4 regions of the Cupriavidus sp. H39 genome follow, and region 4 is predicted to be linked to each of the others. Evidence: predicted binding sites of a transcription regulator. Region 4 holds the regulator's gene; each other region holds the start of a gene.

Region 1 (4,188 bases), 1.1 Mb from region 4:
TGCCGCCGGACAACTCGCGCGGGTACGCTTTGCCGAAGTGACCAAGGCCGACGAGCGCGAGGGCGCGCCGGACGCGCTCGTCGGCCTCCGCGCGCGGCATGCGGGCCAGGTCGAGCGGCAGGCGCGCGTTGTCCGCCACGCTCGCCCATGGCATCAACGTTGCCTCCTGGAATACCATCGCGAGCGTTCGCCCTGGCGTGCCGATACCCGCGGCGAGCGCAGGACCGCCCCACCAGCGCACGTGGCCGGCCGACGGTTGTTCCAGTCCGGCAAACAGCTTGAGCAGCGTGCTCTTGCCACAGCCGGACGGCCCGAGCAGCGAGACGAACTCGCCCGGCTGGATGGCCAGCCTGACCCGCTCGAGGGCCACGGTGCCGTTCGGATACGTCTTCTCGACCTGGTTGGCGAACAACGCCTGGGCATCGGCGGCACGCGCGCCATCCAGCGGAAGCGGGCTGCCACCCGCTGGCGGGACGGCAGCAACGCGGCTGCTGCTACGAAAGACGAGCGACATGGCGGCCTCCCCAATAGAACACGGATTCGGCATGCGATGCGGTCTTCATGGCATCACCTTCAGGTCCTTGACGAACTGCGTGGTGTAGGCACGCTTCCAGTCCAGATCGGCCTTGAGCAGACCGACCTCGACCATGAAATCACGCGTCTTGCGCCAGCGCGCGTCGGTCATCACGCCAATGCCTTGCGTGGCGGCGTCCCCACCGGTGATCATGCGGAACTGCTTGAGCTTGTCCAGGCCATAGGCGAGCTGGTCGTCCTTCATGTTCGGGTTGTCACGCTTGATGAGCGCGTTGGCGGGCGCGGGGTCGGCCAGGTAGCTCTTCCAGCCCTCCATCGAGGCACGCACGAAACGGGCGATCAGATCCGGCTTTTCCCTGACGGTCTTGTCCATCGTCACGATGGTGGTGCCGTAGGGCGGGTAGCCATCATCGGCAAACAGGAAGAAGCGCGCCTTCACGCCTGCCTTGTCGGCGCTGAACAGCTCCGACGACGCGTAGGCCTGCTGCGCGGCATTGGGGTCGGCAAAGAACGGCTGCAGATTGAACGTGTAGACGCGCGACTGAGATTCATCGAGCTTGTATTTGCCCCGCAGCCACGGCCACCAGGTCGTGCGTCCAGAGGTGGAGACCAGGATGGTGCGCGTCTTCAGGTCCGCAAGGCTCTTCACGTCTTCATGCGTCATCATGCCTTGGGGATCGGTCTGCATTGAGGCGCCTACCGTGGTGACAGGCACACCCTGCTCGACGCTCTTGAGCACCTGCAGGTCATAGCCCATGAGAAAGTCTGCCTGGCCGCTGCTCAGGATCTGCATGCCGTTGACTTGTGGCCCGCCCATGCGGATCTGCACATCGAGGCCGTATTTCTTGTAGAGGCCGGTGGCAACGGCCTGGTAGAAGCCGCCATGTTCGGCCTGGGCGTACCAGGAGGTGAGGAAAACGACCTTGTCGAGTGCCAAGGCGCTGGCGGACCAGCAGGTGGCGGCAATGGCTGCCAACCCGAGCAGGCGGCGGAGCAAGAGGCGAGGTGTCATGGCGGGGCGCGGTTTGAGCTGTCGTTCAACACGCCTGCGTCCGAGCCGTCATGAGAGCCAAGCGGTTCAATGGATGCCGGGCATGCGTCATGAAGGCACGGCCTCGGTCCGAACTACCGGACACACAGGCGCGGCTTTCAAGAGCAATTTCCGGCTGTTCGCGCTGGTGATCCGGGAGCCGTTCGGCTCCTGGCGCGACAGTGAACGCTTCTACTCTTGCTCGTACTTCAGCAACTTCCATGCCATTCGCGGCGGCATATATGGGTGCCGTGCCCTTCGTGCCGACACGCCATCGGTGTGCATGTCCCGCCCGTTGCGGGTGCAGCGGGATTAAAGCTGGTGCGTCCACCGGGTAATTAGCCCTCACCTGAGGACCTCACTGCCTGGCGTGAACTTTGCACTGTTGCTGGCGAGAGTAGAAGCGTTCACCAGTCGCGGAGGTTGTGCCGGCTGGCCGGGAATTGCTCTTGAAGTCGGAACTGGTCGAGCCGCGACGGCTTGGCTTGCTTGCCGTTGGAGCTTCAAGACTGCTGCCCGGATCGCTTGCTCGAGCTTCCGCGCGTTGCCTGTTGCTCCCGGTCCGACACCCATCGACCTTCTTTCGCACGGAGCACATATGATTACGCTGACGGCCTCTCCTTACTCCCTGACCGAACTCGACAAGGAAGCCTGCATGGGCGGGCAGGGTTCGGAGACCCAGGCGCGTGAGGTCCGCCGTATCGACCTGTCCGACTTCGAGGCGCGCCGCACGCAGATCACTGAAGCGCTGTGGGCAGCCGCCACCGATGTCGGTTTCTTCCAGCTCGTCAACCACGGCATCGACCTGGCGCAGGTCCAGGGAGCGTTCGAGATGGCGCGGCGCTTCTTCGCCCTGCCGGAAGCCGTCAAAGCGCAGTACCCCTTGCAGCGGGCACTGAACAGCGGCTGGGAGAGCAAGGCACAGGTGCGCCCGTCCACGCGCACACACGACCAGAAGGAGTCGTACCAGATCACGCTGCCGCACATGGCGCCGCTGTGGCCGACCGAAAACGAGTTGCCGGCTTTTCGCGCCGTCATGCTGGCGTTCGAGGCGCAATGCTGGCAGGTCGGCATGCGCGTGCTGTCTTGCTTCGCCGAGAAGCTCGGCTTCGCTCGCGACTTCTTCACCCGCGCGCACGACCCGTCCCGATCCACCTACCAGAGCACGCTGCGCCTGCTGCACTACTTCCCAAGCGACCCCTCGGTGCCCTCCGGACTGTGGCGCGCTGGCGCACATACGGATTTCGACTGCCTGACGCTGCTATTCCAGCGCGCGGGCCAGGGCGGCCTGCAACTGTGTCCGGGCAAGGAGATGGAGGGCCAGGAATGGACCAGCATCGAGCCGGCGGATGACATCATCACCTGCAATATTGGGGACATGCTGATGCGCTGGAGCGATGACCGGTTGCCCTCCAATTTCCACCGCGTGCGCAACCCACAGCCGCACGAATACCAGGGCTCGCGCTACAGTCTGGCGTTCTTTTGCCAGGCCAACCGCGACGTGATGATCGAAAGCCCGTCCGGCAAGTACGCGCCGATCAGCGCGGAGGATTATCTGCGCCAGCGGGTATCCGCCAACTTCGAGCCGACGATGTAAGGATCCGGGCAGCCCCAATGCTTGGAGGCGGCGCCGGCCAGGGACATGCATTGGCAATGCGTCATTTCCCTGGGCACCGCCAAACGGCTGCACATCGAGCACTTGTCGTCGGCCATATCATTCTGGCCGACAAGCCGTGAGAAGCCTTGCCAATAGGGTGAGTCCTTCCGTCAGATCCTCGAAGGAAGGTCCACCAAGACAAAGACGGATTCCGCCCCTCTGATCATCGCCGTCGACCATCACGGCGTCTGGTGGCGTCACCCTGATGCCCAAGGAGGCAGCGGCTGTCGCGAAACGATTGGCGGCGTCGCGCGGCATCGGTAGCCACACGTGATAGGCATCGGGATGCGAGACAAGTGCGCTGGTGCCGAGTAGCGAGACGGCCAGGTCCGATCTGCGTCGCGCCTCATGAAGCAGATCCTGCTGGATCGGCTCAACCACGCCGCTGGATAACCATTCTTCCACTACGGCACAGGATAATGGCGAGGGGGCCATGGGTAAATCTTGCAGGACTTCTTCGGCAGCCGCGTTCATTCCAGCCGGTAGCGCGAGCATGCCGACTCTCAATCCGGGGCCGAGGGACTTCGACAGTCCATTGACGTGGAACACGATCTCGGGCGCCAAGGTCGCGAGTGCAGGGGCAGAGGAGGGGCTCAGCGCATAGACGCCGTCCTCGATGATCCAGGCACCCGCCTGCCGGCAGATATCGACGATTGCCTGCCTTCGCGCAGTTCCCATCGTGGCAGTCGTCGGGTTATGGAGCGTCGGTGTGAGATAGACGGCCCGGTTCCCGGGCGAAGCGATGCCATCGAGGGCGCTGGCAAGCGTTTCCGGCACCATCCCTTCCGCATCGATATCGATGCCCAGCATCCGATAACCTTTGCGCCGGGCCAGCGCGATGGCACCGGAATAGGTGATCCGTTCTGTCAGGATCACCCCTTGCGGGCCACAGGCAAGCTCGAAGGCCAGGGAAATGGCCTGGCGGGCATTACTCGTCAACACCAGATGCGACGGATCGACCGTCATG
Region 2 (4,188 bases), on a different replicon from region 4:
GCCCAGTCCTTCCGAGCGTGTCAGCACCAGATCGCTGGCCGGATCGCGGTAGCGCCACTCCGGGCCGGCGCCCGCGTCCAGCAGTACGCTGGGGATCACCAGGTCGATGCCGATGCGGGCGCGCTCCTCGCGGTGTTCGGGCCCGCTCAGCCCGGCGCGCTCGCACAGCACCTGCCAGCGGTCAGCGCGCTGGTCGGCGCCGCCGCCTTCAAAATGGCGCCAGCGGCTGTGATAGGGCACTTGCAGGTCCGGGTAGCGCTGCCGGATGGTGCTGGCGACGTAATCGGCAATCGCATGCACGCGGTCCGGATGCCAGGTAAAGAGTTCGGATGCGCCGCTGGCCACGTGTTCGGTGACCGCCGCGCAATGGGTGCGCACCGCCTCGGCGCACAGCAGCGCCGCAGCGGGATGCCCTGCCGGCACCGGGTTCAGCCAGCCGTTGCCATGGCGCTCGTTGCCGGCACTGCCGTCCTCGGGATACATCGTCATTCGTTCAACCCCCTGCCCTTTGCCAGGGCCAGTTCGTTGGCATCCGGCGGCGTGTAGTGCGTGAAGTAGCCGGCGGCCACCTTGGCGTCGATCTCGACACGGGCGTCGGCGGGGATCAAGGCCTCGGGGATCGCCACCTGCTCGACCACCTCGATGCCCTGCGCCACCAGCGCGCCATGCTTCATGTTGCTCATCGACGCCCAGCGGTCGATGCGGCGGATGCCCAGCCAATGGAACACATCCGGCATCAGCTCCTGGAAACGCATGTCCTGCACGCCCGCCACGCATTCGGTACGGGCAAAATAAGTCTCGGCACGGTCGCCGCCAACCTGGCGCTTGCGCGCGTTGTAGACCAGGAACTTGGTCACCTCGCCCAGCGCGCGGCCCTCCTTGCGGTTGTAGACCACCAGCCCGACACCGCCCTGCTGCGCCATCTCGATGCACACTTCGATGCCGTGTGCCAGATACGGCCGGCAGGTACAGATGTCTGACCCGAACACATCCGATCCGTTGCATTCATCGTGCACGCGGCAGGCCACGCGGGTCTCGGGCTGGCCCAGCTGGCTGACATCGCCGAAGAAGTACAGCGTCATGCCGCCGATCGGCGGCAAGAACACCTTCAGGTCCGGCCGCGTCACCAGTTCCGGGAACATGCCGCCAGTCTGCTCGAACAGGCTGCGGCGCAGCACGCTTTCCTTGATGCCGAAACGGGCCGCCATGCCGGGCAGGTACCACACCGGGTCGACTGCCGCCTTGGTCACCCGCACGTCGCCATTGGCATGCAACAGGTTGCCGTCAGGCTTGAGCCGGCCCGCGGCGATGGCCGAGACCAGCTCCGGCATATTGATGTGCGCACGGGTCACGGCGATGGTCGGGCGGATATCGACGCCGGCGGCGATGCGCTCGGCAAAGACGCTGGAAACCAGGTGCCCCCAGGGATCGAGCGAGACGATCTTGTCCGGATCGCCCCACTGTGGATGTGGGCCGATGGCTTCGGCGGGCGCGGTGTCGGTCAGGTCGGGGCGATGGTCGCGCTGCAGCGTACCGGACGCTACCGCGAGGGCCCGGTAGATGGCATACGCGCCGGCATGGGTGCCGATCACATTGCGCTGCGCCGGGTTGCCCAGGCTGGCGATGACCGGTCCACGCTGCGCGGCCGTCGGGGCGCCCCAGTGGATCGGCTCGGCCGGCTTGTCGCGGCGCGCATGCGAAGTCAGGACGATATGGTCGGACATGGCACCCTCGGTTCCCGATGGAATCCTGACCAGTCGGTCAGGTTTACGATTCCATACTAGGCAACCTTTGTGCCATCGCCCAATGCCCGTTTACGCCAGTGTTGCGCCAGTGTGTGTGGCGTCCAACGCAAGTACGTATGGCAGCCATGCACGGCCTTCGTGCCGGCGGCACCACGCTGGCGGCACGCATGCACCAGCCGCACGCCAGGCGCGGCCACGTACCGCGCGGACGATCTCGGTAGTGTCGCGCGGCGATGCTTGCAAGGGTTACATGGTTGGGCGGCTCGCGGACCCGGAGCCCGAGTTGCCTGCCGCATCCCCGCGCCCACCCAGCACCGCGCGCAGGATAGCGAGCGGCTGCGCGCTTTCCACATAGCGGTAGAACAAGGCGCCCGTCACATTGCTGAGCCCCCACGCCGCTGCCATGCCCAGTGCATTCAGCACCGGCTGGCCCGGTGCGAGATGCGACACCAGCGCATTGACCACCAGGCACACCGGGAAATGGACCAGGAACACGGAATAGGAAATCCGCCCGAGGTAGCCCACCACGCGCGCCCGGGGCCAGCGTTCCAGCCATTCGCCGCGGCGCGCCAGCGCCAGTAGCAGGGCGGTGGCCAGCGCTACGGCAATACGCAGCCGGAAGTCCAGCATCAGCGCGGCCAGCGCCACCGTGCCGATCAGCACCAGCGGCAGCAGCGGCCGCCCGGGCGCTGACGCCCAGTAGGCTAGCGTGCCCATGCCATAGGCGCCGAAGAAGTACACCGCCCAGATATCCCACGCGGCATCACGGTTGAACCAGAACAGCGAGGCCATGGCCACCAGGGCCACCAGCCCGATGCTGACGGCCACGCCGGCTGGCGCCCGGCCCCGGGCCACCGCGCGGGCGGCCCACAGCGTGCCCAGCAGCAGCGCGAACAATTGCAGGTCGATGGCCACGTACCAGACCCCGGCCGACAAGGCGTCAACGTCGAGGATGTTATGGAGCAGCGTCAGGTGCGCGAGGAACTGGCCCAGCGTCGGCGACGCGGGAATCGACTCGTGCGCCATCCAGTGCCGGGCCACCGCGGCACCGGCAATGCTCAGCAGGATCGCCGCGGCGAATGGCACCACCAGCTTCTGGTAGCGGCGCCACAACATCGCCAGCGGGTGCTGGCGCGTCTCCAGCCGTCCGTTGGGCGCCAGGCTGCGCGCCGCCAGGAAGCCGCTGATCACCAGGAACACCTGCACCGCGATGCGGGCGTAGTCATACAGCCAGTCCACCAGCCCTGGCGCCAACTGGTAAGCGGCGTCCGACATCGGTCCATAGAAGGCGAGGTGATGCAGGACGATCAGTTGCGAACTGACGGCTTTCAGGGCGTCGATGCACGGCAGGCGCGACGGGCGGGAGCTCATTGTTATAGGGACGGGGCAAAAGGCACGGAAGGCGCGATTCTACCCGTTGCGCCGCCACTCAATGTAGCGCAATACCTACATTTTGCAGATTGGTTACACAGTGGCCGCCCTTGTTGCGAGTTCGCCAGGCGGTGCACGGTCGTGCCGGGCGGGCTGTGGCGGATTATTGGCACAACGCCATAAGCGCTATCCACGCCTGGGCATGGGCCGGAGCCAGCCATCCCGCCAGCGCGACCGCGCACAGGGCGCTGAGGGCGATGAGGGCGAGCACCGTCAGCCATGCGCCCGGCCGCGGCATGCCGGGCCGCCTCATGCCCGTGCCGGCGCCAGGCCGGTGCGGACGATCTGGCGGTCGTCGATCGGAGAGTGCAGCGCCGCGGCCACCATGCCCAGCGCCATTGCGCCATACCAGACCAGGTCGTAGGAGCGCGTGAGTTCGAACACCAGCCCGCCCAGCCACACGCCAAGGAACGAGCCTAGCTGGTGGCCCAGGAACACGAAGCCGAACAGCGTGGAGAGATAGCGCACGCCGAACACCTGGGCAAGGATCCCGTTGGTCAGCGGCACCGTGCCGAGCCACAGGAACCCCATCGCCGCGCAAAAGCCATACAGCGTCGCCCGGCTCAGCGGCAGCAGCAGGAACAGCGCCATCGCCGCGGTGCGCGCGAGGTAGATGCCGGCGAGCAGGTATTTCTTGCTGTGGCGCCCGCCCACCAGCCCGCACACATAGACGCCAGCCACATTGGCCAGCGCGATGATGGCGAGCGCCGCCATGCCGTCGGCCGCACGCATGCCGCGATCCAGCAGATAGGCCGGCAAGTGGCTGGCGATGAAGGCGAGCTGGAAGCCGCATGCCAGAAAGCCCAGGTTGAGCAGCCAGAAGCCGGAATGGCCGAAGGCCTCGCGCACGGCGGCGCGCAATGGTTGGCCCCCGGCCGGACCCGCCGCGTCGTGGCCTGGGGGTGGCTCCGGCGCGCCCCGGTCCTGGAACGGCAGCCCTAGCGGTATCAGCGCCGCCAGCGCCTGCGCGCCCGGCACCAGCGCAAACTGCGCGATGCCGCCGACGGCGCCC
Region 3 (4,188 bases), on a different replicon from region 4:
GGCAAAGAAATCGGTGCCATCGACCGTCACGCCCGGGATGCCGAAGCCGGCGGCGCGGTCGACGTAGCTGTCCACCGCGGTGCCATAGTCGCGCGAGGTCGATTCGGCGTAGCCGTTGTTCTCGATGACGAAGATCACCGGCAGGTTCCATACGGCCGCCAGGTTCAGGCTTTCGAGGAAGGTGCCCTGGTTGGAGGCGCCGTCGCCGCAGAAGGTAATGCCGACCTCGCCCTTGCCGCGGAACTTGGCCGCCAGCGCGGCGCCGCAGATCAGCGGCGCGCCCGCGCCGAGGATGCCGTTGGCGCCCATCATGCCCTTGGACAGGTCGGCGATATGCATCGAGCCGCCCTTGCCGTTGCACGAACCGCCCTTCTTGCCGTAGATCTCCTTCATCATCGCCACCGGGTCGACACCCTTGGCAATGCAGTGGCCATGGCCGCGGTGCGTGCTGGCGATGCGGTCGCCGTCGTGCAGGTGGTGCAGGATGCCGACGCCCGCGGCTTCCTCGCCCGCGTACAGGTGGACGAAGCCGGGGATGTCGCCGCGCGCGAAGTCCACGTGCAGGCGTTCCTCGAAATCGCGGATGGTGCGCATCCGGCGGTACACCGTCAGCAGCGTCTCCTTGTCGAGCGGCAACGCGCCGCGAGGTTGCGCCGGGTCTTGCGAAGCTCTGGCTGTCATGTCTGTCTCCTTCGTTTTCAGGTGTTGCACTTCAAGAAAAGCGGGGCATGTTGCGGGCCGAGGCCCGCGCGGGATCAGGCAAAGACGTGTTGCGGCGCGCTGCGCATCAGCTGTTGGCGCGCCGCGTGGCGCATGCAGGCAGCGACGTCGATACTGCGGAAGGCGTGGTCGTGCAGCGTGACAGTGACTTCGTCGTCCGGGCCGAAGGTCAGCTCGCGCTCGCCGTCGAGCGCGACGATGCCGCTGCGCTGGCGCACGCGATGGGGTCGGCCATGCTGAAGCCGCTGCCAGCCGGCCACCGGCACGGTGCACATCAGGCCCGGCGCGATCGGCGCGCGCAGGTCGAATTCGCCCGCGCCCGGCGCGGCCAGTTCGATCGCGAGGCCGCCGGCTTCCCGCCGTCCCACCGGCTCCAGCAAGCCGGCGATGGACGACAGTCCGATCGCCTCGGGGTCGGCAAAGGACACGTAGACCGCGGCCAGCGTGTCGGTCTTCCACAGCGCGCGCGCGCCGATGAAGTGTTCATGCGAGATCACCGCATCGACCAGCGCGATGTCGCGGCGAAAGCCGCCGTTGCCGTCGCGGATGACGATGTCCAGGCGCTTGTTCGAGGCCAGCGCCTGGCTGGCGGGAATGCGGCCGGTGGCATAGAGGCCGGTGGCCAGCCCGGTGATGGTGGGCTCGCGCATCTCGGGGTAGGCATTGTTGGTGCCGGTCGACAGGCCGGCGATCGGCACCGCGCCGCACTCGCGCACCACCGCGCGGTGGGTGCCATCGCCGCCCAGCACGATGATGGCGGCCACGCCCGCATCGGCCATGCAGCGCGCGGCATGCAGCGTGTCGTCGACGCGCGAGGCCACCGGCATGTCGACATAGTCGACCTCGGGCAAGCCGGCATCCGGTCCCTGCCGGCGTGCCAGGTGCCGCGCCAGCATGACCCGCAGCCCTTCGCGGTCGGGCATCATCAGCACGCGCCGCACGCCGCAGGACGACAGCGCGGCGAGCAGGCGCAGCACGATATTGACGCGGTCGGACAGCTGCAGGCTGTTGGCGTTGGCGATCACGCGGCGGATGTCGCGCGCCGAGATCGGATTGGCGATGATGCCGACCAGCGGCGCGTCGGCGGACCTTGGCTGCCCCATTGCCTGTCTCCTGTGTTGTCATTGTCGTGACAGGCTTATTGCAATGGGTGTGCCAGTGGCCGGACAGCATCGCGATGGCCGAAATCGGGCATTGCGTGGCCCGGACTTCAGGGATAACCCGCAAGAACCGCTACCGCTTGCGCCAAAAGAACGGCCAGAGCGGCCGCCATGGCGAGACAGGTGTCACAGTACAGGTGTACGGGCTGGACACGCGTAACGTCTCATGACCGGTGTCTTCGCACGCGGGCGAAGCCGACGCGGCTCGAAACAGCGAGATGCGAGAGTGCCCGGCACCTTCGCAGAAACGGGTACGGTCGGCCCAAGCGCTGGCTCTGCCGGCCTGCTGCAGGCTGCGTGGCGCTACGACTGCGCGTCGCCGTCGCGCCGGTTAGGCGACTGGATGCCATAGCGCTCCATGCGCCGGTACAGCGTCATGCGGCTGATGCCGATCTGGCGCGCGACCGCGCTCAGGTTCCAGCCCGACGCGCGCAGGTACTGCATCAGCAGCATGCCCTCGGGGGGCAGCTGGTGCGGATCGAACGGGGCGGCGGTATCGTGGTTCGCGGCGGGTACGGCCGGGGCGGCCACCGCGGCCGGGGCGGCAGCAGCCGGGATGGCGGTGCCGGCCACCGCGTCGGGCAGGTCATGCACGTCGATATAGCCGCCGCTGCAGACCGCGCGCGCGTACTCCAGCACATTGCGCAGCTCGCGCAGGTTGCCCGGCCAGCGGTGGCGGCGCAGCCGCTCGCTCGCCGCCGGCGACAGCGTCACCGGCTCGCCCGCGCCTTCCTGCAGCAGCTTGCGCACCAGCCAGTCCAGGTCGGTGCGGGCGCGCAGCGGCGGCAGCTCGAAGCGCGCACCGTTCAGCCGGTAGTAGAGATCCTCGCGGAAGCGGCCCTCGGTCACCAGCTGCTCGAGGCGATGGTGCGTGGCCGAGATCACGCGCAGCCGCACCGGTACGGGCCGCGCAGCGCCCACCGGCAGCACCTCGCCCTCGGCCAGCACGCGCAGCAGCCGCGACTGCAGCTCGCGCGGCATGTCGCCGATTTCATCGAGGAACAGCGTGCCGCCGTCGGCCTCCTGGATCAGCCCGCGCTTGCCGCGCGAGCCGGCGCCGGAGAAGCTGTTGGGCAGGTGGCCGAACAGCTCGCTCTCGATCAGCGTCTCGGGAATCGCCGCGCAGTTCACCGCAACGAAAGGCCCGGCGCGGCGCGCGCTGGCCTGGTGCAGGGCCTTGGCGAAAAATTCCTTGCCGCTGCCGGTTTCGCCGTGGATCAGCAGGTGGATCGGTGAATCGACCAGGCGCGCGGCGCGCTCCAGCTGTTGCGCCAGCGCGGCATCGCCGCCACTGAGCGCCGCCAGCGGTGCCGGCATCGCAACCGGCGCCTGCGCCGCGGGCGCTTGCCAGCCCAGCGCGGGCGGCATCACGCTCAGGTACAGCAGGCCGCCGCTGCGGTTGAGCGCCACCAGGCGCTGCTCGCTGGGGCGCGAGTAGACATAGCGGCCCAGGTCTTCGAGGCGCGCGGCGAACAACGCCTCGAACGGCTGGCCGAGCACGGTGGCGCCCGGCATGCCGCCCAGTTCGGTCTCCAGCATCAGGCGGGCACGATGGTTATGGCCGACGATACGGCCGGCATCGTCGAGCGCCAGCAGGTATTCCGGATTGACGTCGACGAACTCGGGCGCGACGTTCAGCTTCAGGATCCAGTCGCGCCGGTGCGCGCGCAGGAAGTTAGCGTTCTCGATATGCGCGGCGTAAATGCGCACCATCTGCAGCGCCAGGCCCTGGCTGTCCTTGGCTTGCGGCGAGACCAGCGCCGAGATGTCGAGGATGGCGTGCAGGTTGCCGTGCGTGTCGAACAGCGGCGCGGCGGTGCAGGTCAGCGGGATATGGGTGGCATCGAAATGGTCAGCCTGGTGCACGGTCAGCGCCTGCCCGGTGACCAGCGCGGTGCCGACCGCGCAGGTACCCGCGCCGCTCTCGCTCCATTCCGCGCCGAGATAGAGGCCGGCGTGCCGCAGCGCGGCATCGCTGTGGGTATCGCCGATATAGTCGACCGTCACGCCCTGCGCATCGGTCAGCAGCACCACATAGCCCAGCGCCGCCACCTGGGCGTGCAGGCTCTGCAGGCCGTGGCGCGCGATGCGGGCGAAGTCGTCGATGCGTTCCTGGTGTTCGCGCAGGCGGGTCTGCGGCAGGATGCGCGCCTCCTGCATGCGCGAGGGATCGAGCCCGTACTGGTGCACGCAGCGCCGCCACGAGTTCTGGATGATCGCGTCATGCGCGATGCGGTCCGCGAGCAAGGCTGGCGGGGATAGGTAGGCGGTGGCCTGGACCACCGTCTCGATGTGCTCGCGTTGCCGC
Region 4 (4,188 bases):
TTTGCCAAGAACCTGGATCCGGTTCGGGTGGATCAGGTTGAGGTGGCCCACCAGGTCGGCGGCGGAGGTTGCTTCGCGGGCGAATTCCACGTCAAAGGCGCGGTCCGCGCCTTCCAGGCCGGCGACCCACGAGAGTTTGAGGTCGGCTGCGTTGTCGTCGAAGATAGACTGGGAGGTGACGCCGGTGAGTTCCATGCGGGTTGACTGGTAAGGCGGACTGCGAAGCGCGTGGCGCCTGCCCGGTCTGGTGCCGGCCCGCTCTGGGGAATCAGTGGATCAGGGATGCCATGCAATCAGCAGTTCGTGCACGGCATCGGGCGTGGGCAGGGTCGCCAGGCCCTCGCGCATGTCGCGATCCGACAGCAGTTGTGCGATCTCGGACAGGATTTCCAGGTGCTGCTGCGTGGCCTGTTCCGGCACCAGCAGGAAGATCAGCAGCGAAACCGGCTTGCCGTCCGGCGATTCGAACGGAATCGGCTCGGCCAGGCGCATGAAGGCGGCCAGGGGCTGCTTGAGGCCCTTGATGCGCCCGTGCGGAATCGCCACGCCGGCGCCGAGTCCGGTCGAGCCCAGCGACTCGCGCGCGAACAGGTTATCGGTCACGATGGCGCGCGCCACGCCATGATTGTTCTCGAAGAGGAGCCCGGCCTGCTCGAACACACGCTTCTTGCTGGTGACGCTGACGTCGAGGGTGATGTTGCCGGGTGGCAGCAATTTGGCCAAACGATTCATGGGCGATGCGCAGGATTTCAGTTAGCGGGCGGACCGTTCCGCCGGGCAGCGGCTGGCTCCCTGGCCGCTGCCGGCGCGGCTGGGAGGCGTCCGGCCCATTATAGAGCAGCGGTTAGGCTCGCATTGTGCAGCGCAGCGGGAGCAGGCGCGGCCACGATTTTCTCTCTCTCTTTGTATGGCGCAGCATACACCTTGACGCTGCGCTTGCGAACACCTCGGGTTCCTATGCGTGACAGGGTTGGCTCCGCTGCCACAGCCGAGCCGGCGCCCGGGCGCAAAAAAGCCGCGCTTCGCGGCGCGGCTTGCCTGTGGAATCCTGGTTCAGCAGCCCGTTTCGGGCTGCCGGGCACGGTTACTGCTGCATTTGCGCGGCGGCCATCTGGTACTTGACCGCTTCGCGGTCGTGGCCTTGCACGCGATCCTTGTAGCGGATCACCTGACGGTCCAGCTTGTCGACGAGTGCGTCGATCGCCGCATACAGGTCTTCGTGATGCGCCTCGACAAAGATGTCCTTGCCCTTTAGATGCAGATTGATTTCCGCGTACTGGCGCCGGTCCTTTTCCTTGTGATTGTCGACAGAGAGCAGCACGCTAACGCCAATGACTTGATCGAAATGCCTGACGATTCGCTCCAGCTTCGTTTCCACGTACTCACGCAGAGGGGGCGTGATGTCCAGGTGGTGTCCACTGATCTTGAAGTTCATAGCGCTTCTCCTTCTGAAAGAGCCTCACCAGGCAGGCGGTGGGCTCGGCTACAAAGACTTGCGGAGATTCACTGCGGGGATCTTGAGGGCTTCGCGATATTTGGCAACGGTGCGTCGTGCGACAACGAAGCCTTGCTCACCCAGCAGTTCGGCGATGCGACTGTCGGAAAGGGGATTCCTCGGGTCTTCGGCTCCTATCAGTTGCTTGATCAAGGCGCGGATGGCCGTTGATGAAGCCGCGCCACCGGTTTCGGTGGACACGTGGCTACCGAAGAAGTACTTCAATTCGAAAGTACCCATCGGCGTAGCCATGTATTTATTGGTCGTCACCCGGGAGATGGTTGACTCATGTAAACCCAGTGTATCGGCAATCTCCCGCAAAACCAAGGGGCGCATGGCGATTTCACCGTGGGTGAAAAAGTTCTTTTGACGCTCGACAATGGCCTGCGAGACACGCAGGATGGTGTCGAACCTTTGCTGGATGTTCTTGATCAGCCAGCGCGCCTCCTGCAGCTTCTGCTGCAGCCCCGCGGTGCCGGTTTCGCCCTTGGCGCCGCGCAGGATCTGCGCGTACATATCGTTGATGCGCAGCCTCGGCATCACATCGGGATTGAGCTGCGCGATCCAGCCGCCGCTGCCTTTGCGCACGAACACGTCGGGCACCACGAAATCGGCTTCGGGGCGGCTGTAAGCGTGGCCCGGGTAAGGGGCCAGCGAGCGGATCAGGTCGTGCGCGGCCTTCAGTGCGACTTCATCGACCTGCAGTGCCTTCTTCAGCCGCGTGTAGTCGCGTACCGCAAGCAGTTCCAGGTGATGGGTAACGATGGTCAGCGCCAGTTCGCGTTGCGGGTGGGTCAGGCGGCGCAATTGCAGCGCCAGGCATTCGGCGGCATTGCGCGCGCCCACGCCGGGCGGATCGAAGCTCTGCAGCAGCGTCAGGATGGCGTGGACTTCGTCGGGGTCGAACTCGAGCTCTTCGGGCAGTTCCGCGCAGATCTCTTCGAGCGAGGCGCTCAGGTAGCCATCGTCATCGAGGGATTCGATCAGGAAGATGGCGAGACCCTTGTCGCGCGCCGAGATCTTCAGCGGCGTCAGCTGCTCCATCAGGTATTCGCGCAGCGTGGGCTCGGCATCGCGCAGCTGCATCGGCGTCTTTTCGTCCTCGTCGCCTTGCGGGCGCCGGGCGAAGTCGTCCAGGCTCCAGTCGCCGTTGCTGTAGTCGTCACCGCTGCTGTTGTCGCCGTAGCTGTCATCGGCGGCGCCGTCGGCGCGCGCGTCGCCATTGCCCTGGGGCTCGGCCGGGGCGGGCGCGGGGGCGCTCTGTAAGTTGACCGAGCCATCGGCCGCCACGCGCAGCGGGCTTTCGATCCAGTCGTTCTCCCGTTCAAGCAGCGGGTTTTCTGTCAGCGCCTGTTCGACTTCCTGCTGCAGTTCGAGCGTGGAAAGCTGCAGCAGCCGGATCGACTGTTGCAGCTGCGGAGTCAGTGCCAGGTGCTGGGAGAGGCGAAGCTGTAGCGACGGTTTCATGCGACCTATTTTATGCGCATCTTTCCGATGTTGGAACGGAAATTGCTATCGCTGATGCGCCGTGATCGCCGCTGGCTCTCTGCCGTGCCGCCATGGCCGCCCGCACGGGGCGGCCGCCTTGTCACATGCGGAAGTTCTCGCCCAGGTAGACGCGCCGCACGGCGTCATTGGCAATGATGTCTTCCGGCTGGCCCGAAGCCAGCACCGTGCCTTCGCTGATGATGTAGGCGTGATCGCAGATGCCGAGCGTCTCGCGCACGTTGTGGTCGGTGATCAGCACGCCGATATTGCGCGCCTTGAGGAAGCTGACGATGCGCTGGATCTCGCCCACGGCAATCGGGTCCACGCCGGCGAAGGGTTCGTCCAGCAGGATAAAGCGCGGCGATGACGCCAGTGCGCGCGCGATTTCCACGCGGCGGCGCTCGCCGCCGGACAGCGACAGTGCCGGGTTGTTGCGCAGGTGGGCGATCTGCAGGTCGTCGAGCAGGGAATCCAGGCGGCGCTCGATCTCGGCCTTGGCCAGCGGCTTGCCCTGGTCCTGCTGCAGCTCCAGCACCGCGCGGATATTTTCCTCGACATTGAGCTTGCGGAACACCGAGGCTTCCTGCGGCAGGTACGACAGCCCCATGCGCGCGCGCTCGTGGATCGGCAGGCCGCTGATGTGGTCGCCGTCGAGCACGATGTCGCCTTCGTCCAGGGCCACCAGGCCGACGATCATGTAGAACGACGTGGTCTTGCCGGCGCCGTTGGGGCCGAGCAGGCCGACCACCTCGCCGCTCTTCACGTCGAGCGAGACGTCCTTGACAACCGTGCGCGAGCCATAGCGCTTCTTCAGGTGGCGCACGACCAGCGTGCTGCCGCCGGGCAGGACGGCGTTGGCTGCGACGGAAGGCTTCTCGGCGAGGGTGGCGTTATCGGTCATGGGTACGGTCAGGCGTTCAGGCGTGGCAGTCGCCGGCGCGCGGGCCGGCGACTGGCGTCAGGGTTTGTTGGCGGGCGCGGGCGCGGGCTTCAGGTCCAGCGGCGAGCCGCCGCCGCCCGCGGTGCCGGACTTCTGGTCCTGGCGCGGCGACAGCACCGCGCGCACCCGGCCGGACGGATTGGCTGCCGCGGCATCGCCGCTGCCGCCGCCGGCGGCGGTGTAGAGTTCCTTGCGGCTGTCGTAGGTCAGCACCGCGCCGCGGATCTCGTCGAGTTGCTTGGCGCCCTGCAGCCGCGCCATGCGG

The links. The regulator sigma-54, encoded in region 4, starts transcription at its own class of promoters, with help from an activator protein. The targets are predictions, from matches to a motif close to TGGCANGNAANCTGCTTT.
Region 1: the regulator sigma-54 is predicted to act here: its motif matches at 1,931-1,948, upstream of ACOCMH_RS23805 (isopenicillin N synthase family dioxygenase).
Region 2: the regulator sigma-54 is predicted to act here: its motif matches at 1,782-1,799, upstream of ACOCMH_RS07680 (GTP cyclohydrolase II).
Region 3: the regulator sigma-54 is predicted to act here: its motif matches at 1,861-1,878, upstream of ACOCMH_RS02365 (ATP-NAD kinase family protein).

What each region holds. Positions count from the first base shown of each region.
Region 1 covers NZ_CP189848.1:1,800,020-1,804,207, forward strand. Annotated here, with positions in the region: gene ACOCMH_RS23795 (ABC transporter ATP-binding protein) at 1-514, opposite strand, end outside; gene ACOCMH_RS23800 (ABC transporter substrate-binding protein) at 560-1,546, opposite strand; gene ACOCMH_RS23805 (isopenicillin N synthase family dioxygenase) at 2,163-3,161, shown strand; gene ACOCMH_RS23810 (PLP-dependent aminotransferase family protein) at 3,279-4,188, opposite strand, start outside.
Region 2 covers NZ_CP189846.1:1,605,597-1,609,784, reverse strand. Annotated here, with positions in the region: gene ACOCMH_RS07685 (URC4/urg3 family protein) at 1-489, opposite strand, end outside; gene ACOCMH_RS07680 (GTP cyclohydrolase II) at 486-1,724, opposite strand; gene ACOCMH_RS07675 (acyltransferase family protein) at 1,992-3,116, opposite strand; gene ACOCMH_RS07670 (MFS transporter) at 3,426-4,188, opposite strand, start outside.
Region 3 covers NZ_CP189846.1:423,305-427,492, forward strand. Annotated here, with positions in the region: gene ACOCMH_RS02360 (thiamine pyrophosphate-dependent dehydrogenase E1 component subunit alpha) at 1-681, opposite strand, end outside; gene ACOCMH_RS02365 (ATP-NAD kinase family protein) at 756-1,823, opposite strand; gene ACOCMH_RS02370 (sigma-54-dependent Fis family transcriptional regulator) at 2,184-4,188, opposite strand, start outside.
Region 4 covers NZ_CP189848.1:676,045-680,232, forward strand. Annotated here, with positions in the region: gene hprK (HPr(Ser) kinase/phosphatase) at 1-195, opposite strand, end outside; gene ACOCMH_RS18590 (PTS sugar transporter subunit IIA) at 277-732, opposite strand; gene hpf (ribosome hibernation-promoting factor, HPF/YfiA family) at 1,085-1,435, opposite strand; gene ACOCMH_RS18600 (RNA polymerase factor sigma-54) at 1,484-2,962, opposite strand; gene lptB (LPS export ABC transporter ATP-binding protein) at 3,084-3,884, opposite strand; gene lptA (lipopolysaccharide transport periplasmic protein LptA) at 3,942-4,188, opposite strand, start outside.